3 regions of the Azoarcus sp. CIB genome follow, and region 2 is predicted to be linked to each of the others. Evidence: riboswitches for the same ligand, from Rfam matches in the RefSeq annotation. Region 2 holds a riboswitch; each other region holds the start of a gene.

Region 1 (5,915 bases), 450 kb from region 2:
GAAACCGCCGGGGTCCGCCCCGACCGGAGAAGCCCGGGAAAAACGCCCGGCCAGCACGACGATCGCCAGCGCCGCGAATGAAAAGGTCGAACTGTCCTCGCTCTCGTCCAGCCTCAACAAGGCCGAAGCAGCGATGGCCGCCGCACCCGAGATCGACCGCAGCCGCGTCGATGAAATCCGTCAGGCGATCAGCGAAGGCCGCTTCAAGGTCGACGCCAACCGCATCGCCGACGGCCTGATCGAAAGCGTGCGCCAGATGCTCGACGCGCAGAAATAGTGCCCGTGAACCTGCAGCCCGAACTTCAGCGGCTCGTCCAGCTGATCGACAGCGAGGCGGTATTGCTGCGCGGCTTCCTTGCACTGCTCGAACGCGAGGAAGCCCTGCTCCTCGCCGGTGACGCCGACGGCCTGCTCGTCCTGACACGCGAAAAGACGGAACGCTTCCATCAGCTGCAGCGCATCCACAACGACCGCGCCCTGCTGCTCGGCAGGCTGCGTCGTCCGAACACCGATGCTGCGATCCGCGAGGTGTGCCAACCGCTTCCCGACACCCTCAGGCGCTGGGACGAAATTCACGCGCTCGCACGCGACGCGCAGGCACGCAACGAACTGAACGGCAAGCTCATCTCCGAGCGCCTCCAGCATAACCAAGCCGCCATGTCGATCCTGCTCGACGCCGCCCGGCAGCCGCAGCTCTACGATTCCGCCGGAATCGCCCGCCCCGGCGGCGGCGGCCGCCACCTCGGCAGTGCATAAGGCAAACGGGCCCGCCGGAGATCCCCCCGAGCGGGCCCTCGCAAACGGCGACAAGCGCCGCGCCGCTTACGGCAACACGAAGTCGAAACTGCTCTCCACCCCGCCGTCCGCCGAATCCCACCCGTCCGACAGGAAATCGTTCGCCTTGTGATCGGCGATCAAGCGGAAAGCAAAGCGCGTCTGCTCCTCATAAAAGCCGCAGAACGCCCCGACACGGTCCATTCCCCCGTTCATTTCATGCGCCTCGGCCGGACAGGGCGAACCGCAGAAGTGCCGGATCGCGCACGCCTTGCACGGATCGATCCTGTCGACGTCCCGCCCCGTAACCTTGCGGAACGCGTCGCTCTCGAGCACCTCCTCGATGCGATCCGTGAACAGGTTCCCGCCGCGGAACGCATCCAGCCCGATGAACTCGCTGCACGGAAACAGCCCGCCGTCAGGCGCCAGTGCAAAGAATGCACGCCCCCCCCCGCACGGCGAAATGTCACACATCAGGCGGCGCGCGGTCGGTGCCAGGATGGCCAGCAGAATGTTCGCGAAGTTGGCGACGACCATCTTCCGGCCCGTCTCGCGATACAGGGCATGCGTACGCTCCAGCGCGGCAATGAAGGCACGCGCCAGGGCATCGTCGTCGGGACGGACGGTCCGTGCGCCCGGCAGGGTACAGCGCACCGCATTCAGCATGCAGGTCGGCACTTCGTGCGCATGGAACAGATCCACCAGCGGAACCAGCTGATTCAGGTTCTTCTCGGTGCACGTCGCAATTACGCTCCAAGCCGAATATCCGCGTAGCGACTCCATCGCACGCAAGACCTTGTCGTGTACGCTCTTGCCTCCGAACGTCAGCCGTGTCGCGTCGGTCGTCTCGGCAAGCGGCCCGTCGAGCGACAAACCGATGCTGACATTGCGATCGGCGAGAAAGGCGATCGCCTTTTCGTCGAGCAGGGTCGCGTTGGTCTGGACCCCGAAAATGTACTCGTCCTTGAATGTGTCGATTGCCGCGAACAAAGCCGCCTGGTTCATCAGGGGCTCTGCGCCGTGGAAGATCACGCGCGGCTTTCGTCCCTCGGGGAGCACGGTCGAAAAATACGACTTGAGCCGCCCGAGCGCCTCCACCAGCCGATCCTCCGACATATGCTGCCCGGCGCGGCGCATGCCTTCCGGGATATAGCAGTACGTGCAATTCAGGTTGCAGCGCTCGGTCGGATTCACGTACACCGCCGACGGCTTCAACTCGAAGCGCAGCGCATGCAGCTCCCGCGCGAAATCGTCGGCCTTTGCCCGATAGCCCGCCATCAGCGCGCTATCGGTCAGCGTGTCGGCGAGCTTGTCCTTGCGGACGAGTGCCCAGAAAGCGCTGGAGGGATCGCTCAGCGCCACGTAGTCCGCGTGGCCGATGTCAAATGGAATCAGGCTCGCGCCGCAACCGAGGTTGGCATAACGCCCCGCGGACGGGGCGCGAGCGGTCGAAACGACGCCGCTCATCGCACCGCCTTGCGGTCCATCAGGACGTAATGGGACAGTCCCACCCCTTCCGCCTCGCAACGCTTGCGGGTGGCGATGATTGCCGGCTTCGCTTCGGCGCCACACACAGCGGTGTTTGCTGCACCGGAAACTGCGATTTTCGCGGCTTGTTGCTTGATATCAGTCGAAGGCATCCGATTCTCCTGTTTGTCCAAACACAAAAACAAAAAGGGCTCCGCTGCCGCACTGCCAAGTGCGGACAGCGGAACCCTTGCCATTGGTTCCAGCTACAAAACAGTCGATTACGACAGGTCTTCTGGCTCCCGGATCATCCGAACTGCCGCGTCTTCCCACCGGGGTATGCCCCGACAGTGACTGGATGCTCGAAGTTTACCGGCATCCCTGCGACATCCGTCCCCGGTTACAGCGGCGGGCCCGCCACGGAATTGAGCAAGCTCGCACCGTGTTCCGACGGTGTCATATTTCACCGTCAATGTCGAATCGCGCGCAATTCTCCCGGTCCAGGGCTCTCCCGTCAATAGCCCTGCGCCGCACAGACGCCGCGCGCGATCACAACCCGCCCAGATCCTCGATTGCATCCACGACCATGCTTGTCCCGATAGCGATCATCAGGATGTCCCCGGCAACGCGCACAAACTTGTGACCGGCCGGTGGCACCCCGATCTCAACGACGAGCGCAGGCGGAAGATCGTAATACACGACATCCCGTGGCAACGCCCGACCAACCGCCCATTTTCTTGCCTGGCCCGGGGGCATGCAGCCATTTCCTTTCTTCGCGAGCCCCGGAGGACATCGGCCCGCCCCCCCTTCGCGCGCGAAATACTCCCGAATCACCGTCCGTTCCCGCGTCTCGAAACGCGTCACGACATGGCGAACCCCATCGTCCCGCGTGCGTGCCACGCGATCGCGGCCATCACGGTGATCGCCCCGCTCGCCCTTTTGCTGCCCGCCGCCCTTTCCGCCTTGCCCCTTCTCGGCACGCTCGTGCTGTCCGCCCTTGCCGCCCCCTCCTGCATGATCGGGCTTCTCGGCATATGCAAAGCCGCACCCCAGAAGACCGGCAAAAAGCGCGGCCACCACCTGTACCTTGCGCAAACGGACTGCTTGCATCGTCTATCTCCTTGAAACCGGAAGGGCAGATGACGCCGCTATTTCACCGGCCGACTCGTTCCGAGCCGCACACGCTGGCTTGCGGGCGATTGACTGCAACATACAACAAATCCGGCCTAACACGAAATCCGGAACGTAGACGTAAAAAAGCCGCTGCCCTGTTTGAGGGAAGCGGCTTTTTTGGAGTGGGGTAGTCTGACGATGACCTACTTTCGCACTCACGAAGAGCACTATCATCGGCGCGGTCCTGTTTCACTGTCCTGTTCGGGATGGGAAGGAGTGGTTCCGGGACGCTATGGTCGTCAGACTGTAAGGGGTCACAAAGTGGAGAAGTAGAGTGTGTGGGAGTGTGATTGTTTAGCGTGTTGAGTTCGCTGTGATCCAGGGTTATAGGATCAAGCCTCACGGGCAATTAGTATCGGTTAGCTTAACGCATTACTGCGCTTCCACACCCGACCTATCAACGTTGTAGTCTTCAACGACCCTTCAGGGGGCTCGAGGCCCCGGGGAAGTCTCATCTTGAGGCGAGTTTCCCGCTTAGATGCTTTCAGCGGTTATCTCTTCCGTACTTAGCTACCCGGCGATGCGACTGGCGTCACAACCGGTACACCAGGGGTACGTCCACTCCGGTCCTCTCGTACTAGGAGCAGGTCCTCTCAAACTTCCAGCGCCCACGGCAGATAGGGACCAAACTGTCTCACGACGTTTTAAACCCAGCTCACGTACCACTTTAAATGGCGAACAGCCATACCCTTGGGACCGGCTACAGCCCCAGGATGTGATGAGCCGACATCGAGGTGCCAAACTCCGCCGTCGATGTGAACTCTTGGGCGGAATCAGCCTGTTATCCCCAGAGTACCTTTTATCCGTTGAGCGATGGCCCTTCCATACAGAACCACCGGATCACTATGACCTGCTTTCGCACCTGCTCGACTTGTCGGTCTCGCAGTCAAGCCGCCTTTTGCCATTGCACTATCAGTACGATGTCCGACCGTACCTAGGCGACCTTCGTACTCCTCCGTTACCTTTTGGGAGGAGACCGCCCCAGTCAAACTGCCTGCCATGCACGGTCCCCGACCCGGATTCACGGGCCAAGGTTAGAACCTCAACGACACCAGGGTGGTATTTCAAGGTTGGCTCCACGAGAACTAGCGTCCCCGCTTCAAAGCCTCCCACCTATCCTACACAAGTCCCGTCAAAGTCCAATGCAAAGCTACAGTAAAGGTTCATGGGGTCTTTCCGTCTAGCCGCGGGTAGATTGCATCTTCACAAACATTTCAACTTCGCTGAGTCTCAGGAGGAGACAGTGTGGCCATCGTTACGCCATTCGTGCAGGTCGGAACTTACCCGACAAGGAATTTCGCTACCTTAGGACCGTTATAGTTACGGCCGCCGTTTACCGGGGCTTCGATCAAGAGCTTGCACCCCATCACTTAACCTTCCGGCACCGGGCAGGCGTCACACCCTATACGTCCACTTTCGTGTTTGCAGAGTGCTGTGTTTTTAATAAACAGTCGCAGCCACCGATTCTCTGCGGCCCCTTCGCCCTTCGGATGTACTCCTACAAGCTAGTGGGGCATACCTTCTCCCGAAGTTACGGTATCAATTTGCCGAGTTCCTTCTCCTGAGTTCTCTCAAGCGCCTTAGAATTTTCTTCCTGCCCACCTGTGTCGGTTTGCGGTACGGTCGATTTTAGACTGAAGCTTAGAGGCTTTTCCTGGAAGCATGGTATTAGTCACTTCGGTCTCAAAGAGACCTCGTCATCACGCCTCAGCTTAGCTCCGCGGATTTGCCTACGGTGCACGCCTACACGCTTAAACCGGGACGTCCAACACCCGGCTGACCTAACCTTCTCCGTCCCCCCATCGCATCTAAAATCGGTACAGGAATATTGACCTGTTTCCCATCGACTACGCATTTCTGCCTCGCCTTAGGGGCCGACTCACCCTGCGTCGATGAACGTTGCGCAGGAAACCTTGGGCTTTCGGCGAGGGTGCTTTTCACACCCTTTATCGCTACTCATGTCAGCATTCGCACTTCCGATACCTCCAGCATCCCTCTCGAGACACCTTCGCAGGCTTACGGAACGCTCCCCTACCATCTCTTTCGAGATCCGCAGCTTCGGTTCATGGCTTGAGCCCCGTTACATCTTCCGCGCAGGACGACTCGACTAGTGAGCTATTACGCTTTCTTTAAAGGGTGGCTGCTTCTAAGCCAACCTCCTAGCTGTCTATGCCTTCCCACTTCGTTTCCCACTTAGCCATGTATTTGGGACCTTAGCTGGCGGTCTGGGTTGTTTCCCTCTTGTCCCAGGACGTTAGCACCCCAGGACTGTCTGCCGTATATCACTTTGCGGTATTCGGAGTTTGCTATCGCGGGGTAGATCGCAGTGACCCCCCCAACGATTACAGTGCTCTACCCCCGCAAGTGTCCGTACGACGCACTACCTAAATAGTTTTCGGGGAGAACCAGCTATTTCCGGATTTGTTTAGCCTTTCACCCCTATCCACAGCTCATCCCCTAATTTTTCAACATTAGTGGGTTCGGACCTCCAGTACCTGTTA
Region 2 (5,915 bases):
GATGAGAAGCGTCGCGCCCGGCAGTTTCTGCTGGCGGCCGTGAACGGCGCATGCGGTCGCCAGCAGGGCGAAGGCCGGGCTGATGCCGGCGATCAGCGTGCCCGGGTAAGCGCCCGGCAGCACGAAGGCGCCGGCCAGCGCGAGGCCGAACAGTGCCGCAAAGACCTTGAGCGCAAGGTCGATTCGCGGCGACCGCGTGGCGGTGCGCAGGTATTCGCGGTTGAACAGGGCGGCGCACAGTCCGGCGAGAGCAAGGCCGATCGGTTCGGCGGTCGTGGTCCAGCCGCCGTCGGCCCCGTCGGGCGCAAAGCCGTGGAGCAGTCCGACCGCCAGCAGGCTGAGGCCCGCGCCGAACGCGAATCCCGCGTAAATGAGGTAATTGCGATCGCGGTTGGCGAGAAACTGCAGCAGGCTGTTGAGCAGCAGGGCTGCCGTGAAGCCGACGTAGAAGACGGTGGCGATCAGGTTTGCGAGGATGTCACCCGTTCCGGCCGGCGTTCCTGCCTGCGCATAGGCCGAGAGCGGAAGCGTCAGCGAGATTGTCAGGGCGGGGCACAGGCGTGCGGCATCGAATGCCTTGCGGCGTTCATGTCTCGCGTCAGCTGCTTGCGCCACAAGGTTCATTACTGCCCTGCCGAAAAAATTTTGTCGCGGAACTGCAATTCTAGGAGGCAATCGCTGCCTGCGTACAAAAAATCCGACCCGTCATGGGCAGCGGCGTGTCGCGTTGTTGCGGTTTGCGCTCAGGCGCCGCCCTTGAGTGCGAGGGGCAGGCCTGCGGCGACGAAGGTGACGCGCTCGCAGGCGGCAGCCACCATCTGGTTGAGGCGACCCGCTTCGTCGCGGAAGAGGCGTCCGAGCGCAGTGTCGGGGACGAGGCCCAGGCCGACCTCGTTGGCGACGAGCAGGACCTCGCCGCGCAGCGTCGGCAGGGTTTTCAGCAGTGCCGCGCGCTCCGCGTGGAGCGCCGGCGGCAGTCCGGCCACGGCAGGCTCGGCCAGGTTGCAGGCGTCGGCCATCAGGTTGGACAGCCACAGCGTCAGGCAGTCGACGATCACGCAGCGTCCTTCGGTGGCTTCGCGCGCGAGCGTCGCGGCGAGCGCGACCGGCGTTTCGACGGTGCGCCAGCCGCTCGGGCGGTCGTCCTGATGGCGACGGATGCGGGCCTTCATCTCGTCGTCGAGGGCTTCCGCGGTGGCGATCACGGTGACGGGCAGGCCGCTGGCGACGGCGAGGGATTCGGCGTGGCTGCTCTTGCCGGAGCGCGCGCCGCCGAGGATGAAGTGTGCGGGCATGTCTTTGGAATTACGCGTTTTTTTGCGCTGCGCAAAATTGCGGAAAGCGCTATTATCCGCCCCGCGCCCGGTTTCGGGTGCGACGTGTAGCAGGTGCCCGACGGCGATTCCCGCCCGAGGGTTAAACGGGAAACAGGTGCGCGAACGGCTCCCGAAGCCGCCCTCCGCAATGCCTGTGCTGCCCCCGCAACGGTAAGTGGACGCAAAGCGCATCCAACCGCCACTGGACGAGAGTCCGGGAAGGCGATGCGCCCGGTACGGACTCCGCCACGGAGTGCCGACCAGCCCATGAGCCCGGATACCGGCCTGGACACGAGAAGGCGGAAGTGCCGCGGGGAGGCGGCGACGGGCGTGCATCGCAGCGGCTCAACGCGTATTTCCCCGGGCGGCGCTTCCATTGTGAAGATGACCAGTGGCGCGGGGACGCGATCGCTGGCGCAGGGAGATAACCCCAGATGAATATCCGCTTGTCCGCTACCGCCGTCGCGGTGGCCGCCGCATTGCCGTTTGCCTCCGGTGCACTGGCCGCCGAAGAAAAGACCGGTGACACCGTCGTCGTGACCGCGACGCGCATGCCGACCCCGATCAACGAGTTGCTCAGCGATCTGACTGTCATCGAACGCGAGGACATCGAGCTCGCCGGCCAGTCGACGCTGGCCGAGTTCCTTGCCGCGCAGGCGAGCGTGCAGTTCTCGCAGGCAGGCGGTCCGGGCACCACCACGGGCATCTATCTGCGCGGCGGGGCGGCGAGCCACACGCTGATCCTCATCGACGGCGTGCGCACGGGCTCGGCGACCCTTGGCGAGCCGATTCCGCAGAACATCCCGCTGTCCCAGATCGACAGGATCGAGATCCTGCGCGGCCCGGCGAGCGCGCTGTACGGCAGCGACGCGGTCGGCGGCGTGATCCAGGTCTTCACGCGTCGCGGCGAGGCGGGCGGACCACGCGTCGATGCCTTCGTCGGCGCAGGCAGCTATGGGCGCAGCGAGGCCACCGCCGGCGTTTCGGGCGGCGACCAGCGCTGGTCCTACAATCTCTCTGGCGGTTATGCGGAGTCCGAAGGCTACAGCGCACGCCGCAAGGCCGTCGCGGATCCGGACAAGGATGGCCACCGCAACACGAATTTTGCCGGCAGCCTGGCCTTCCGTCCCGCTGCGGGCCACGAAGTCGGAATGTCGGTACTGCACAGCGACCAGCGCGCCTGGTACGACAACCAGTTCTCGCCGCTGCCCGCGAACGTCCGCAGCGACAGCGTCGCTTCGACGCTCAGGCTGTACAGCCTGAACCGCATCACCGACATCTGGGACTCGTCGCTGACTTTCGGCCGTTCGATCGACGACGGTCGCGACCGTTTTTCCGAGTTCTCGCCCGAGGCGCACTTCACCACCGTGCAGGACCAGACGGTGTGGCAGAACACCTTCCGCCTGCCCATCGGCCGCGTGATGCTCGGCTACGAGTATCTCGAACAGCACGTCGATACCGGCCAGCCGATCGCGGTCGACAAGCGTTCGGTCGGCTCGGTGCTTGCCGGGTGGCAGGGCAGCTTCGGGCGCAACCGCCTGCAGGCCAACCTGCGCCATGACGACAATTCGCGCTTCGAGGACAAGACGACGGGCTCGCTCGCCTACGGCTACCAACTGAACGACCAGTGGCGCGTGCATGCGTCCTATGGCACTTCGTTCGCCGCGCCGACCTTCAACGACCTCTACTGGCCCGAGGACGTCTTCGTCTGCACGACGGCGATCTGCGGCTTCGACATGAGCTTCATCACCCGCGGCAACCGGGACGTCAAGCCGGAAGAGGGGCGTAGCCGCGAACTCGCGCTGCATTGGGAAGGTGCGCATGCCGCGGCGTCGGTGACCTACTTCAACAACAAGGTGCGCAACCTTATCGACTGGCAGTCGACGTTCCCGTCACCCGGTGTGTCGCTGCTGATGCCTTCGAACGTGGCCTCGGCGAAGCTCGAGGGCGTCAGCCTGAGCGGGCGTGCCGATGTCGGGGCGTGGAACGCTTCGGCGAACATCGATTTCCTGAAGGCGCGCGACGAGGACTCCGGCGACCATCTGCAGCGCCGCGCAGACCGCACGGCGACCTTCCGTCTGAGCCGCTCGATGGGGCAGCTGCTCGCCGGTGGCGAACTGGTCGCCAGCGGTGCCCGCTACAGCAGCAACGGCGAACGCGAGCGCCTCGGCGGCTACGGCATCGTGAATCTGTTCGCACGCTATGCGATCGATCGCGCGTGGTCGCTCGAAGGACGCGTCAATAATCTGTTCGACAAGAAGTACGAGCTGATCAAGGATTACAACACGCCGGGCGCAAACGTCTTCGTGGGCGTGCGTTACGCGCCGAAGTAAGGGACGCGCCGCCGGCCGTCCCGACCGGATGACGGGAGACTCATGCCAGGACGCACATCGTCGGGCTTTGTGATTGCAGGGCTGGTGCTTGCGGGCGCGTGCGCGCTGGCGTGGGCGCTTGCCGCCGGCGACCTGCCGATCGGCCTCGGCGAGGTCTTCGATGCGCTCTTCCGCGGCGCCGAGGGCATGGGCGCCGACGTCGTGCGCGAACTGCGCCTGCCGCGTGCGGTGGCGGTGTTCGTGTGCGGCGGGCTGCTGGCGCTGGCCGGCGCGCTGATGCAAGTGCTGCTGCGCAATCCGCTCGCCGATCCCTACGTGCTGGGCGTCTCGGGCGGGGCGGCGGTCGGGGCGCTGGCGGCGATGCTGGTCGGCGCGGCGTCCTGGGTCGTCGATGGCGCGGCCTTCGGCGGCGCACTGGCGGCCATGCTGGTGGTGTTCGGACTGGCGCATGGCGACGGTTCGTGGACGCAGACCCGCCTGCTGCTCACCGGCGTCATCGTCGCGGCCGGCTGCGGCGCGGCGGTGACGCTGATGCTGTCGCTGGCGACGGACACGCGCCTGCAGTCGATGCTGTTCTGGCTGATGGGTGACGCGAGCGGCGCGAGCCGGCCTTGGCCGGCACTGGCGGTGCTCGTCGCGGGGCTCGTCGTGGTGCTGCCGTTCGCGCGCGACCTCAACGTGCTCGCGCGCGGCGAGGCGACGGCGACGGCCCTGGGCGTGCGCGTGCAGCGGCTGCGCTACCTGCTGTGCGTGCTCGCCTCGCTGTTGACCGCGGCGGCGGTGACGCTGGTCGGCTCCGTCGGCTTCGTCGGCCTGATCGTGCCGCACGTCGTGCGCTTCGCCATCGGCAACGACCAGCGCCTGCTGCTGCCGGCGGCGTTGCTGGCCGGCGGCACGCTGCTGACCGTCGCCGACACCGCTGCGCGCACCGTGATGGCGCCCGTGCAGCTGCCGGTCGGCGTGCTGACCGCGCTGATCGGCGTGCCGGTGTTCCTCTTCCTGCTGTCGCGGAATCCGCGCTGAGATGGTGTGCCCCGTGCTCGCAACTCACGGAGGGCGTGATGGCTTCGACTGATTCTTCCCTTGTCCTGCTGGAAGCCGACGGCATTGCGTTGCAGGTCGGGGCGCGCTGGCTGTGCTGCGAATTCAGCCTGCGGCTGGCGGCGGGCGAATGCCTCGTGCTGCTCGGGCCCAACGGCGCCGGCAAGACCACGCTGCTGCACACGCTGGCCGGCCTGCGCGCGCCGACGGCGGGCAGCGTGCGCCTTGGCGGCCGCCCCTACGCGGACTGGGACAGCCTCGCCGCGGCGCGCTTCCGCGGGCTCCTCGCGCAGCAGCAGCCGGACCATTTCTCGGCCTCGGTGCTTCAGACCACGCTGATCGGCCGTCATCCGCATCTCGGCCGATGGGGCTGGGAGACTGCAGCCGATATCGCCATCGCGCAGGCGGCGCTGGCCGAAGTGGGGCTGGCGGAACTCGCGGGACGGGACATCCTCAGCCTGTCCGGCGGCGAGCGCCAGCGCGTGTCGATCGCGACGCTGCTGACGCAGGCCCCGCGGCTCTTCCTGCTCGATGAACCGACGAATCACCTCGACCTGCACTATCAGGTCGCCGTGCTGGAGCTCTTCGCACGCCTCAAGCACGCGGGGCGTGGCGTCGTGATGGTGCTGCACGACATCAACCTGGCGGCCCGCTTCGCCGACCACGTGATCCTGCTCGACGGCAAGGGCGGCGTGCTGGCCGGTACGCGCGAGGAAGTCCTGCAGGCGGATCACCTCAGCCGCGCCTTCGAGCACCCGATCCGCCGGCTCGACGTCGACGGGCGCACCCTTTTCATTCCCGACTAGAAAAAAGACATGGATACCCCCGATACGGACAGGAACGCCCGACACGCCGAGCGCATGCAGCGCAAGAAAGCGGTCGTGGACGAAAAGATCGCCGCGGCGCAGAACGAGCGCGGCGTGCTGCTGGTCAATACCGGCAACGGCAAGGGCAAATCGAGCGCCGCCTTCGGCGTCGTCGCGCGTGCGCTCGGCCACGGCATGAAGGTGGGCGTCATGCAGTTCATCAAAGGGCGCTCGGACACCGGCGAGGAAGCCTTCTTCCGCCGCCAGCCCGACGTCGTGTGGCATGTGATGGGCGAAGGCTTCACCTGGGACACGCAGGACCGCGCGCGCGACGTGGCGAGCGCGCAGGCGGCGTGGGAGCAGGCGCGGGCGCTGTTGCGCGATCCCGCGATCGGGCTGGTGGTGCTCGACGAGTTGAA
Region 3 (5,915 bases), 1.3 Mb from region 2:
GCGCGCTGTCGCAGTTCAAGGACAACTCGCTGCCGGTGCTGGTCGCAACCGACATCGCGGCGCGCGGCCTGGACATCGACCAGCTGCCGCAGGTGGTGAACTTCGAGCTGCCAAACGTGCCGGAAGACTACGTGCACCGCATCGGCCGCACCGGCCGCGCGGGATCGAGCGGCAAGGCGATTTCCTTCGTCGACAGCGAGGAGAGGCCCTACCTCGCGTCGATCGAGCGCCTGATCAAGCGCACCATCGATCGCGCCACCGTGCCGGAATTCGTGACCCACGCGCCCGATCCGGGCGACAGCGAGCGACCGCCGCGCGACCCGCGCCAGTCGTCGGGACGGCGCAACGATAGCCGTGCGCCGCGCCAGCCGCTTGCAGAACGCCCGGCGCCGCGCACGCAGCCGCACGGGGCGAACCGCCAGCCGGCACGGCAGGGCGCACAGGCCGACGGCGGCAAGCCGGCAAACCGCCCGGCCCGCAGCGGGGAGGCGCAGGCCAATCGCCCTGCACGCAACGGCGAGGCGAACAAGGCCGGCGCACCGCGTGGCCAGGAGCCCAGCGGCAACCGTGCGCCGCGCACGGGCGACGCCCCGCGCGCACCGGCGCGTCAGGATACGGGACGTAGCCCCGCGCCGCGCGCAGCGCTCTTCAACGCAAAGCCGGGCAATCGCGGCGGCTGAGCGTCACCGCGACGGGTGCGGCTCAGCCGCGCCGCACCCCGACGATCTTCTGATAGAGACCACCGAACAAGGTGGTCTTTTTCCATGCGAATTCCTCGCCCAGCGGCGACAGCGCCGTGATGTCGACGTCGAGCAGCGAGGGCGCGAAAGGCTCGAGCCAGCGGAACACCTGCGCCATGACCGGACGCAGGGGGTGCCATGGGCGGGTGCGATGGTAATCGACGAACACGATCTTGCCGCCCGGCTCGACCGCCCCGAGCAGGTTGTGCACGATGCACGCGCGCTCGACCGGCGGCACTTCATGCAGCAGGAAGAAACAGCACACGGCTTCGTGCGACCCGGCCGCGAGGCAATCCGGTCGCGCCAGATCGCCCTGACGCACCTCGGCATGCGCGAGACCGTCGAGCTTGCGGCGAGCGTTCGCGACCTGGATCGGCGCCACGTCGATGACGTCGAGCGCCCCGTTGCAGCCGACGCGCTCGGCGAGCAGGCGCGAGAACGGGCCATAGACGCACGCCGCCTGCAACAGGCGCTGTCCCGGAGCGAACTCCTCGACTGCCGCTCGCATCAGGCGCCGGGCATTGCCCCACAGGATGGCCGAAACGACCCATTCGCGGTCGAGCCAGGGCAGGGTGCGATGGCTGAGATAGGCCCAGTGATAGGTGCGCGACAGGTAGGACGGCACCGCACAGGCTTTTGTCACGGGCTGCATCATGGCGGAATCGGCAGAAATCTGTGTCATGCCCGCCAGCATAACCGTATCCGCAGCGGGGCGGAACGCCGGTTGCATACCCCGAGAGTATTCACCGGGATGCGGACTACCCGACTCGGGCAGGCGGCTCGAAAGCTGTTGCCGGATGTGCTGCCGAATGACGTAACGGCTACTTGCGCGCCCTGTCCGCTTCCCCTATTCTCTGCGCTGAATTCGATCCGGGTTCCCCGCCATGCGACCGCGTGACGGGGTGAAACGGGAAGTCCGGTGAAGTCCGGGGGCACGCTCCCCTTGACCAGTCCGGCGCAGCCCCCGCTGCTGTAAGCCTGACGGATCCGCCATACGCCACTGAGCCTCGCGCTCGGGAAGGCGGCGGAATCCGAAAGAAGGTGAGCCAGAAGACCGGCCCGATCGATTTGGAAGGTTTGTGCCCCGGGGTGTGGGCTTGCCGACTGGAATCCGATCGCGTCTGTCACGGGCCTCGAGCGCCCGAACGCAGCCACTCATCGACCCAGCCTCAAGTTGCGCCCGACCGTGCCGCCCGTCGGTGCCGTCGGCTGTCGCCATCCCCCGGTGCTTGTTCAATGCACTCGCGGGGAGCCGTATGCATTCCAAGTCCTTGCCGGGAACCGTGTGGTTCGTCGGCGCCGGCCCGGGCGATCCGGACCTGATCACCGTGAAGGGGCGGCGCCTGCTCGAACAGGCGGGCGGCATCCTGTTCGCCGGTTCGCTGGTCGACCAGGCGGCGACGCTCTACGCGCCGGAAGGCTGCGCGATCCGCGATTCGAAGGACATGACGCTCGAGGAGATGGGCACGTGGCTGATCGACGCGGCATCGCGGTGCGTGACCGTCGTGCGGCTGCAGACCGGTGATCCCGGCCTGTACGGCGCGCTCGTCGAGACGACGCGTCTGCTCGATGCGGCCGGCGTGCCGTGGAAGGTCGTGCCGGGCGTGTCCTCGGCGCTGGCCGCGGCCGCCGCGGCGGGTGAGACGCTGACGCTGCCGGAAGTGACGCAGACGGTGATCCTGACTCGCGTCGCGGGCCGCACGCCGATGCCCGCGGGCGAGGAGCTCGACGCGCTGGCCGCACACCGCACGACGCTGTGCATCTTCCTGTCGATCACGCTGCTGCACGAGGTGCAGGACGCGCTGCGCCGTGCCGGCTGGCCGGAGGACGCGCCCATCCTCGTCGTGCACAAGGCGAGCTGGCCGGGCGAGGAGAAGATCGTCCGCGGCACCCTCGCCGACATCAAGAAGAAGTGCCAGGCCGAGAAGATCGCGTCGCAGGCGATGATCATCGCGAGCCCCGCGCTGGGCGCGCGCGACTGGCCCGAGATCGCCCGTTCAAAACTCTACGACCCGGCCTTCAGCCACCGCTTCCGCCGGGCCACCGTCACGGAAGACGCATCATGAAAAACACCACGATCCTGCTGGTCGGCCACGGCTCGCGCAACCGCGCGGGCAACGACGAGATCGAACGCTTTGCCGCGGAGTGGCGCGCACGCCGCCCCGAGTGGCGCATCGAGGCCTGCTTCATCGAGTACGCCGACGTGCTGCTCGACGCGGGACTCGACCGTGCGGCGGCCGGCGCTGCGCGCGTGATCGTGATCCCCTTCATCCTCAACGCAGCGGGCCACGTGAAGATGGAGATCCCGGCGGCGATCGAGCAGGCGCGCGAACGCCACCCCGCCGTCGCCTTCGAATGCACGCGCCACCTCGGCATGGGACGCGAGATTTTTGACGTGCTGATGGGCCGGCTCGACCGCCTGATGCACGCGCTGCACATGCCGGACCCCTGCACCACGGGCGTGATCCTGCTGGGCCGCGGATCGTCGGACGCGGGCGCGAACGGCGAGCTCGCGAAGATGGCGCGCTGGATCTTCGAGGACAGCGACCACGAGCTCGTCGAGCTCGCCTTCACCGGCGTGACCTGGCCGCGGCTGGAGACGGCGGTGCAGCGCCAGGTGCGTCTGGGGATGACGCAGATCGCGGTGGTGCCGGTGTATCTCTTCACCGGCGTGCTGATCGAGCGCATCGACGCGCAGCTCGCGCGGCTGCGCGCGCAGTACCCGCAGATCGCGTTCGCTCTGGGCACGCATTTCGGCTTCGACGCGGGCGTCTTCGAGCTGGTCGAGGCGCGCGTCGCCGACGCCGGTGAAGCCTCGCTGCTCGAATGCGACGGCTGCAAGTATCGCCTGGCCGCCGAGGCCGAGCACCTGCACGACCATAGTCATACCGCGGGCCATCACGACCACGACGGGCACGACCCTCACCACCACCATGATCACGGCCATGCCCACCACGATCATGGCCACGGCTGTTCCCACCACCACGCGCCGCACGCCGGCTGCGCCCAACCCGCCCACGCCTGAACCATGCACAGCAACGTCGTCACCGAACAGCTCACCGCCGCCGGGCGCGCGATCGAGCACGATTCCTTCGCCATCATCGACGCCGAGGTCGGCCGCCACGACTATCGCCCCGAACAGTGGCCGGTCGTGCGCCGCATGATCCACGCCAACGCGGACTTCGAATTCAACGGCCTGACCGACTTCCACCCGGAGGCCGTCACGGCAGGCCTGACAGCGATCCTCGCCGGCGGCACGCGCATCGTCGCCGACGTCGAGATGATTTGCGTCGGCCTGTCGGCCTCACGACTCGCGTACTTCGGCATGAGCACGCACCAGTTCATCTCGGACGCGGACGTGATCGCCCAGGCGAAGGCCGAGGAGACCACGCGTGCGGTGCAGGCGATGCGGAAGGCGCACCGCCAGGGCCTGCTCGACGGTGCGATCGTGGGCATCGGCAATGCGCCGACGGCGCTGATCGAAGTCGTACGCCTGATCCGCGAGGAAGGCGCGCAGCCGGCGCTGGTGATTGGCATGCCGGTCGGCTTCGTGTCGGCGGCCGAGTCGAAGGACCTGATGGCGGAGGTCGCCAATGTGCCGTGGATTGTGATCCGCGGCCGCAAGGGCGGCTCGACGCTGGTCGTCGCGGCGATCCACGCGCTGCTCGGCATCGCCGAAGCGCGCCAGCGCGAACAGCAGGCGCTGACGGCGTAAGCGGAGACGCGATCGATGGCAGCAGGGCACGCCTTGCAGGAGAAGGTGCGCAAGGGGGACGCGAAGCGCGAGCGGGGAAACCGCACCGGCTTCACGACCGGCGCGAACTCGGCCGCCGCGGCGACTGCGGCGACACTCGGGCTCGTGCAGGGCGAAATCCCGGCGGAGATCGAGTGCGTGCTGCCGAACACGATGCAGGTCGTATTCCGCATCACCGACGGGCGCGTCGACGGCGATTGCGCGCACGCGGTGAGCATCAAGGACGCGGGCGACGACCCGGACGCGACCGACAAGGCGCACCTGACCGCCGACGTGCGACGCATCCCGAACGGCGGCGGCGAGGTGATCCTGAAGGGCGGGCCCGGTGTCGGCGTCGTCACGAAGCCCGGCCTCGGGCTGGAGGTCGGCGGCCCGGCGATCAACCCGGTGCCGCACAGGAACATCTGCGAAAACGTCGCCCGTGCGGGTGCCTCGATCCTCGCCGCGGGCGACAGCCTGGAGGTGACGATCTCGGTGCCGGGCGGCGAGGCGATGGCGAAGAAGACGCTGAATGCGCGGCTGGGCATCCTCGGCGGCATCTCAATCCTCGGCACGACCGGGATCGTGCGCCCCTACTCGACCGCGGCCTTCCGCGCGAGCGTGATCCAGGCGGTCGACGTCGCGGCGAACCAGGGCCACACGGCCGTCGTGTTCACGACCGGCGGGCGCACCGAGAAGTGCGCGATGCGCGAATTCCCCGAACTCGACGAGGCCTGCTTCGTCCAGATGGGCGACTTCGTCAAGGCGGCGTTCTCGACCGCAGTGAAGCAGGGGATGCAGCGCGTCATCGTCGGCGCAATGGTCGGCAAGCTGACGAAGATCGCGCAGGGCCTGTCGGTGACGCACGCGTGGCGCGAGGAGATCGACCGCCAGCTGATCGCCGACGCAGCGACCGAGGTCGGCGCACCGACGGATGTCGTCGAGCAGATCCGCGCTGCCGAGACCGCGCGCTTCGCCGCCGAAAGCCTTGCCGAACTGGGGCTCACCGTGCCCTTTCACCGCGCGCTCGCGGTCCGTGCGATCCGCAGCCTGCGGGAACGCTACCCCGGCCCGCACCGCCTCACCGTGCTCGCCTGCAATTTCGAGGGTGTGCCCATCGTTACAGTGGAGGAATCCGAATGTCTGACCCTCGCTGCCTGATCCTGGGCATCCTCGACGATGGCTGGGACGGTCTCTCGGCCGCCGGTCGCGAACGGCTGACCGAGAGCCGTGTCGTGATCGGCGCGCGCCGCACGCTCGACCTGGTCGCGCCGCATCTGGGCAAGGACGTCGAACTGCGCGACATGGACGGCGCGCTCGGCAAGACGCCCGAATGGGTGCGCGCAGCGCTCGCCGACCGCCTGACGGTGACCGTGCTCGCGACCGGCGACCCTTTGTGCCACGGGATCGCGCGCTTTTTGATCGACAAGATTGGCGCAGCG

Evidence for each region. A riboswitch is a leader RNA that binds a small molecule or an ion and turns the genes downstream of it on or off. The one in region 2 is predicted to bind cobalamin.
Region 1: linked by a shared signal. The riboswitch ahead of cbpA (modified peptide precursor CbpA) and the one ahead of AzCIB_RS02550 (TonB-dependent receptor domain-containing protein) in region 2 are both predicted to bind cobalamin.
Region 3: linked by a shared signal. The riboswitch ahead of cobM (precorrin-4 C(11)-methyltransferase) and the one ahead of AzCIB_RS02550 (TonB-dependent receptor domain-containing protein) in region 2 are both predicted to bind cobalamin.

The regions. Positions count from the first base shown of each region.
Region 1 is NZ_CP011072.1:1,055,540-1,061,454, reverse strand. Features, by position in the region: gene flgM (flagellar biosynthesis anti-sigma factor FlgM) at 1-277, shown strand, start outside; gene AzCIB_RS04705 (flagella synthesis protein FlgN) at 283-756, shown strand; gene cbpB (peptide-modifying radical SAM enzyme CbpB) at 823-2,241, opposite strand; gene cbpA (modified peptide precursor CbpA) at 2,238-2,498, opposite strand; cobalamin riboswitch at 2,510-2,727, opposite strand; gene AzCIB_RS04695 (hypothetical protein) at 2,791-3,351, opposite strand; rRNA gene rrf (5S ribosomal RNA) at 3,545-3,658, opposite strand; rRNA gene AzCIB_RS04685 (23S ribosomal RNA) at 3,743-5,915, opposite strand, start outside.
Region 2 is NZ_CP011072.1:603,043-608,957, forward strand. Features, by position in the region: gene AzCIB_RS02540 (diguanylate cyclase) at 1-624, opposite strand, end outside; gene cobU (bifunctional adenosylcobinamide kinase/adenosylcobinamide-phosphate guanylyltransferase) at 744-1,295, opposite strand; cobalamin riboswitch at 1,386-1,604, shown strand; gene AzCIB_RS02550 (TonB-dependent receptor domain-containing protein) at 1,751-3,649, shown strand; gene AzCIB_RS02555 (FecCD family ABC transporter permease) at 3,692-4,672, shown strand; gene AzCIB_RS02560 (ABC transporter ATP-binding protein) at 4,711-5,496, shown strand; gene cobO (cob(I)yrinic acid a,c-diamide adenosyltransferase) at 5,506-5,915, shown strand, end outside.
Region 3 is NZ_CP011072.1:4,599,843-4,605,757, forward strand. Features, by position in the region: gene AzCIB_RS20640 (DEAD/DEAH box helicase) at 1-680, shown strand, start outside; gene rquA (rhodoquinone biosynthesis methyltransferase RquA) at 703-1,395, opposite strand; cobalamin riboswitch at 1,595-1,817, shown strand; gene cobM (precorrin-4 C(11)-methyltransferase) at 1,997-2,806, shown strand; gene AzCIB_RS20655 (sirohydrochlorin chelatase) at 2,803-3,765, shown strand; gene AzCIB_RS20660 (precorrin-8X methylmutase) at 3,769-4,455, shown strand; gene AzCIB_RS20665 (cobalt-precorrin-5B (C(1))-methyltransferase) at 4,471-5,634, shown strand; gene AzCIB_RS20670 (bifunctional cobalt-precorrin-7 (C(5))-methyltransferase/cobalt-precorrin-6B (C(15))-methyltransferase) at 5,613-5,915, shown strand, end outside.